One region of the Bradyrhizobium sp. USDA 3240 genome, then DNA from elsewhere that is predicted to be linked to it. Evidence: riboswitches for the same ligand, from Rfam matches in the RefSeq annotation. Region 1 holds a riboswitch; the other holds the start of a gene.
The links. A riboswitch is a leader RNA that binds a small molecule or an ion and turns the genes downstream of it on or off. The one in region 1 is predicted to bind cobalamin.
Positions count from the first base shown of each region.

Region 2: linked by a shared signal. The riboswitch ahead of ACVIGA_RS24375 (TonB-dependent receptor) and the one ahead of ACVIGA_RS16755 (TonB-dependent receptor) in region 1 are both predicted to bind cobalamin.

Region 1 is NZ_JBSSGD010000002.1:3,390,638-3,394,033, forward strand. Features, by position in the region: gene ACVIGA_RS16755 (TonB-dependent receptor) at 1-1,978, opposite strand, end outside; cobalamin riboswitch at 2,085-2,281, opposite strand; gene ACVIGA_RS16760 (CobW family GTP-binding protein) at 2,510-3,396, opposite strand, start outside.
Region 2 is NZ_JBSSGD010000002.1:5,032,869-5,036,264, reverse strand. Features, by position in the region: gene ACVIGA_RS24385 (ABC transporter ATP-binding protein) at 1-482, opposite strand, end outside; gene ACVIGA_RS24380 (FecCD family ABC transporter permease) at 479-1,522, opposite strand; cobalamin riboswitch at 1,635-1,832, shown strand; gene ACVIGA_RS24375 (TonB-dependent receptor) at 1,943-3,396, shown strand, end outside.

The sequences.
Region 1 (3,396 bases):
CATTGCCGGCATAGCTGACGAGCTTGCCGCCGACCGACTGGGTGTTGTTGTCATACTTGGCCTGCAACATCGCGACATTGGTGTCGATGCGCCAGCCGTCGTTCAGCGCCAGGCCGACCGTTGCCTCTACTCCGCGGGATGATTGCTGACCGATCTGCAGCGAAGCGCCGGGAGTGCTGGGATCGGCAACCAGCAGGTTGTTCTTGACGATCTGATAGCCGGCCAGCGTCCATTCGCCGCGGCCGCCCAGGAACGATTGCTTGACCCCGAACTCGGTCTGCTTGCCGGTGGACAGCTGAAACGTCTTTTGCGAGGCCGACAGCGAGATGATGTTGCCGACCGGATCGACGCCGACCGCATACTGGCCATAGAACGCGAGGTTCTTGATCGGCTCATACACGATGCCGGTGCGCCAGCTCGTGCCCGACAGCGTGGTTTCGAAGCTGTTCGTCGGTGTCTTGTAGTCAGTACGGTCGACCTCAGGGCGATCGTACCTGACGCCAGTGACGAGCGACAACTGATCGGTCAGCGATAGCCGATCTTCGGCGAACAGCGCGTATTGATTGACGTTTGCATTGAAGCCCGGCGTGGTCGGAGACTTGGTCACAAAGAACGACCCGGGATCAAACACATAGGGAGCGACCGAGGAGTTCGTGGGAATGGACGGAACGCTTGAGTTGTTGGTATGGAAGAACTCGATGTGATTGACGTCGAAACCGGTCACGAACCGGTTCTCGAGGCCGAAGATGTGGCCGCTGAAGGTCGCATCCATGCGGTTGCCGACCTGCTTCTGATCGTGGAATATCTCAAGATAGCTCGTGCGATCGATCAGCTGCGTCTTGGGGTTGAAAGTGTAGTTTTCGATATCGCGCCAGTGCCGCTCGCTGTTCAGATAATACAGCGTGTTGTTGACCTTGATGCCGTCGGCGACATCCCACTCGGTCTTGAACTGGGTCCAGCTGTCCTGGTAGCGGATCGCGCTGTCCGATGCGTTGTAGTTCTTGAAACGCAGCGCGTCCTGGATCTGGCCGTTGATCAGCGGCGTGCCGAAATAGCGCGACGGACTGCGGTCGCCATAGTCTTCGGAGAGCGTAAAGGCGAGATTTTCCGATGCCTGCACGCGCACGGCGGCGGAGACCACTGCATTCGAGGTCTTGTCGCGATCGACCCAGCCGTCCGACATGTTGCCGGTGGCGTTGATGCGGTACGACACATTGGGATTGATCGGCCCGGTGCTGTCCACCGACAGCCGTCGCGTCATGTTGCTGTCGAGCGAGACCTCGGCCTCGTTATAGGGCGTGCCCTGCGGCTTCTTCGGAACGACGTTGATGACGCCGCCAATCGCGCCTTCGCCGTACAGCACGGAGGCCGGGCCGCGCAGCACCTCGATGCGTTGCGTCGACCAGGTGTCGTAGGGGAACGTCAGGGTGCCGGAGCCGACGTAGAAGCGCGTCCCGTCGTACAGCGTCATCACCGAGTTGCTGCCGGCAAAGCCACGGGTGCTGAACGACAGGCCGCCATTGCCGGGCGCCGGCGTTGCGATGAACCCAGCCGCATTCTGGGTGACGGCGTCGAGCACATTATGCTGGCCGCGTTCGGCGATGGTCTGCGCCGTGATGATCTCGACGCTGGCCGGCGTCTGCAGCGGCGTCAAATTGAGACGGCTGCCGGTGCCGCCCTGCGTGGTGGCGTTGAGCGTCGGCGACGCCGATCCGGAAGCGCCTGACACCGCAGCATGTGGCGCGCCAGCGGCTGCCGCCGCCGTTGCAGGTCTCGCGCGTGACCGCGATGCGGCGGCAGGATTGCTGCTTCGTGCCGCAGGCTTGGGCCTTGCGGATGTCGCGGGGGCGACCTCGATCGGATCGAGCGTCGTGGGTGGAGGTGTTTGTGCCGAACCCTCGGCGGGCAGCAGCAGCGATGACAGGGAGCAAACGAGACCGAGGCGCCAACGGCGCGCGGCGGGAGAGGACGGAGACATGAAAAGACTCGCGGTAACGTGGCACGTCACCGCGAACGCGGAGTGGCGCAGTGCCCGAAAGGCAATGCTCCGATCCCACCAGGACGCCCCCGCCCGATGTGCTCGCGTGTGACCACGACTGACGGCAGGTCTCCTGGCTCACGGGTCATCGCCTGTCGACGCCTTCCCGGGCCTGAAAGGCCCAGTGGCAAATTGACGAAAGGCTCGCCGTTTACAGTTGCGGGGACAGCTGCGGCATTGGGGTTACCCTCGCACCGCATTCCCTTTTGATCCCCGAAGGGAACCGTCGAGAGAAACGATAGGTGGTGCGGGATGGGCTGTCAATTCGACGCGATTGTCGCACACATGCTTTGCGCGGTGGTGCTGCGGCGATGACACAGCGGCATCGGCGGCTGACGCGGGTACTTCTTATCCCCGTCATCCTGAGGTGCGAGCGGAGCGAGCCTCGAAGGATGCACGGCCACCAGCCGGGCCGTCGACCCTTCGAGACGCGCTTCGCGCTCCTCAGGGTGACGGGAAACTAGCTTCGCATCACTCGGCTTCGACGCATCCCTGCATCACCTCATCGATCTCGGCCCGCGACAGCGCGCCCATTTCGGCGATGAACACGATTCGCGTGCGCGGCACGCCCGGTGCCGGCACGCCGCCGGCAGCCAGCGTCGCGCGTCCGCCGGCGAGTTGAAATACCGTCAGCCGTCCGGGCTGCTCCACCGTCTCGAACAATCCCTTCGCCCGCGCCAGCTTCGGCGCCAGTTTGCCGATCGCCTGCTGCAAGCGCGGCAACCGCACCGGCCATTCAGAGGTCCAGCTCAGCGTCTCGAACCGGTCGGATACCGGCCGTCGCGGCGCGGTCTCGCGCGGCGCCGGCACCTGATCGAGGTCGGCCGGAAACAGCAGCGCGGCCGGCACCTCGCCATGCAGCGCATCGACCACCACGGCCGCCGGACGCACCGCCCGCACCGCATCGCGGATCGCTGTGCACGCGGCTGCATCGGCCAGATCGACCTTGCTCAGCGCCACCACATCGGCCGCCCGCAGCTGCGAGCGCAGCAGCGCATCGTTCAGCATCGCCGCAGGCTGCGTCGCGTCGACCACGCACAGCACCGCCTCTAGCGGCGCCTCCTTCCAGATCACGGGATCCATCAGGTTGCGCACGATGTCGGCAGAATCGGCGATCCCGCTGGTCTCGATCACGATGAATTCGGGACGCGGATCACGCCGCAGCAGGGTTGCGAGCGTGCGCAGCAGATCGCCTTCCAGCGTGCAGCAGATGCAGCCATTGCTCAGGCTGACCACGCCGTCGCTGGCGCCGGCGATCAGCTCCGCGTCGATATTGATCGCGCCGAAATCATTGACCACCGCAGCGATGCGCCGCCCTTGCGCATGCGCCAGCAGATGGTTGACGACCGTGGTCTTGC
Region 2 (3,396 bases), 1.6 Mb from region 1:
ATCACCGGCGCTTCGACCGCCAGCACCCGGGCCAGCGCGACGCGGCTGCGCTCGCCCCCGGACAGCTCGGTGACGCGGCGGTCGCCGAATTCGGTGACGTCGACCGCCTGCATCGCCCGCAGCACCGCCTCGATATCCTTTTGCGACAGCCGCGCCGGATCGGTCGCGCCATGCGGATAACGGCCGAGCGCGACGATATCGCGCGCCGGCAGCGGCCAATGCACCATGTGCCCCTGCGGCAAATAGGCGAAACGTTTCGCCCGTTCGCGGAGCGGCAGCGACGCCAGCGCGTCGCCGCCGATCCTGATGTCGCCATCGGATGGAATTAGTCCAGCGAGCGCGCGCAGCAGCGTGGTCTTGCCGGCGCCGTTGGGGCCAACCAGCGCGACCAGATGGCCGGCCTCCAGCGACAGCGAAACATCGTGCAGCACCTTGCGGCTGCCGAGCGAGGTATTGAGCGCAGTGGCGGCGAGCAGCGTCATGCCACGCCTCCGCCGAGCGCGCGGCGTTCGCGCATGATCAGATACAGGAAGAACGGCACGCCGATGATTGAGGTCAGCACGCCGACCTTGATGTCCGAGCTCGAGGGGATGATGCGCACCGCGATATCGGCGGCGAGCAGCAGCGCCGAACCGGTGAGCGCGCTCGGCACCAGCAGCCGTGCCGGATCGTGACCGATCAGGGGGCGCATCAGGTGCGGTGCGACGAGACCGATGAAGCCGATCGTGCCCGTGACGGCGACCGCACCGCCGACGCCGAGCGCAACGCCCGTGATCACGAGCAACCTTAGCCGCCCGACATCGACGCCGAGGCTCTGCGCCGCCTCCTCGCCGAGCGTCAGCGCGCGGAACACGTTCGCCTGGCTGAGCAGGATGACCGCACCCACGACGATGAAGGGCAGCGCCAGCGCCACGTGCTGGAAGCTGCGGTCCTCCAGCGAGCCGAGCAGCCAGAATGCGATCTCCAGCACCACGAACGGATTGCTGGAGAGGTTCATCACCAGCGCGGTTGCAGCTCCCGCAAAGCTCGAGATCGCAAGCCCGGCGAGGATCAGGATCAGCAGCCCGGCATTGCGGCCGGCGATTGCGAGCAGCGCGAACACCGAGCCAAACGCGGCGATGATCGCCACCACCGGCAGCGCGTAGGACCGCACATCGGCGAGGCCGAGCGCGATCACCAGCACCGCGCCGAATGCCGCCGATTGCGGCGCGCCGAACAGCGACGGCGAGGCCAGCGGATTGCGCAGCAGGCCCTGCAGCGCCGCGCCTGATAGCCCGAGAATACCGCCGATCGCGAACGCCAGAATGGTGCGCGGCAACCGGATCTCGCGCACGATCACCTGCGCCACGTCGCTGCCGCCGCCGAACAGCGCCTCGATCACCGCAAGCGGCGACAGCCGCACCGGCCCGATGCCGAGCGAGAGCACCAGCAGCAGGACCACGAGCGCGAGCAGCGCCGCGATGGCGCCCCACCGGCGCCGCGCCGCGACCTCGGCCGCCAAGGTAAAATCCTGCACGCTCATTGGATCCATGCTCTTACAGCGATCGCCGTGGCAGGCAAGCGACACCCGCCAAAAACCGTAGCCGTGCGACCGCTGCCCGACGTCCGCCGGGTTGACATTGCTGCCGGGCCGAACCCTAGATGAACATGACGGTTCTTTCATGAGATGAAAAGGGAATGCGGTGCGGGGAAACTTCCCCAATGCCGCGGCTGCCCCCGCAACTGTATGCGGTGAATCCTTCGTCACAGGCCACTGGGAATCTCGGTCCTGGGAAGGCGACGAAGGGTAACGACCCGCGAGCCAGGAGACCTGCCGTCAGCCGTGGTCACACGCGAAGATGCCGGTCGGGGAGTACAGGCATGAGCTTCACCTGATGCGAGAGCGCATGGTGAGACTGGTTTCGCGGTGACGTGCCACTGACGTTACCGAGGTCTCACCTAGATGTTCTCCAACTCGTCCTTCCGGCGCCGCGCGCTTCTGCTCGCGTCGACGATGATCGCGCCGGCAATCGTTCTCTCGACCGCACGGGCACAGCAGGCACCCTCGCCCGATCAGCTACCGGCCGTCGAAATCACCAAGCCAAGCGACCAGAATTTCACGCGCGCCAAGCCGGCCGCCGACGAAGCGCCGGCGCCGCGTCGCCTGGCGCCGGGCACCGCCCAAGGCAACAATGTGGGCAGCGGAGCAGGATCGAACACGACGGGGACCGGCACCGCCAACGGAACGGGCGGCACCGGCGGCGGCCGGCAGTTCGCGGGCATTGTCGGCTCCTCCTCGACCGTGATCACGGCCGACGACATCGCGCATTCGCCGGTGCAGTCGCTGCCCGAGATTCTCGCGCAGGTGCCGGGCGTCCAGCTGCAAACGCTTTACGGCGGGCCGAACGGCGCCAAGACCTCGGTCGACCTGCGCGGCTTCGGCGCATTCGCCTCCGACAACACCTTGTTCCTGCTCAACGGCCGACGCCTCAACGACGTCGACAAGGCCGGCTTCGATCTCACGACGATTCCGCTCGATTCGATCGCGCGCATCGAGATCACGCGCGGCAACAGCGGTGCGGTGCTCTATGGCGACAACGCGGTGGGTGGCGTGGTCAACATCATTACCAAGACCGGCGCCGGCGGTCCGCCGGCGACGATACGCGCCGAAGGCGGCTTCGGCTCGTTCAGCACCCGCATGGCCGCGGTGTCCGCGGCGCTCAATTCCGGCCCATGGTCGACCTCGTTCTACGGCAACGGCATCAAGTCCGACGGCTACCGTGTCAATAACGCGCTCGACCAGCGCAACGCCGTCGGCAACGTCAATTATACCACGTCCGATCTCACCGCCTTCCTCACCGTCACCGGCAGCGACCAGAAGCTCGGCCTGCCCGGCGGACGGCTGGTCGATCCGTCGATCGGCGTCAACGAACTGCTCACCGATCGCCGCGGCGCGGCGACGCCCTTCGACTATGCCAACCAGCAGACCGCCAGCGTCACCACCGGCTTTACCAAGACGCTGATGAATGGCGTCGACCTCATCGTCGACGGCGGCTGGCGGCAGCGCGAGACGCAAAGCGGCTTCTTCGGCACCGTGCCGACCATCAGCTTCGCCTCGACCTACAATGACGCCGCGCTACAGACCTGGTCGATCACGCCGCGGCTCAGCGTCAAGAACGTGATGCTGGGCATGCCGTCGACGATCCTGACCGGTATCGACTACTACGATTCGACGTTCCGCGAAGCACGCGGCGCCTATCAGGGCGTCGATCCCACCCACATCTACAATATCGAGCAGCAGACCGTAGCCGGCTACTGGCAGCACACGCTGGGCCTATTGCCGACGACCGACTTCTCCTACGGGGCGCGCGTCCAGAATACCAGCGTCTCGGCACGCGATCGCTACGATCCGAACGC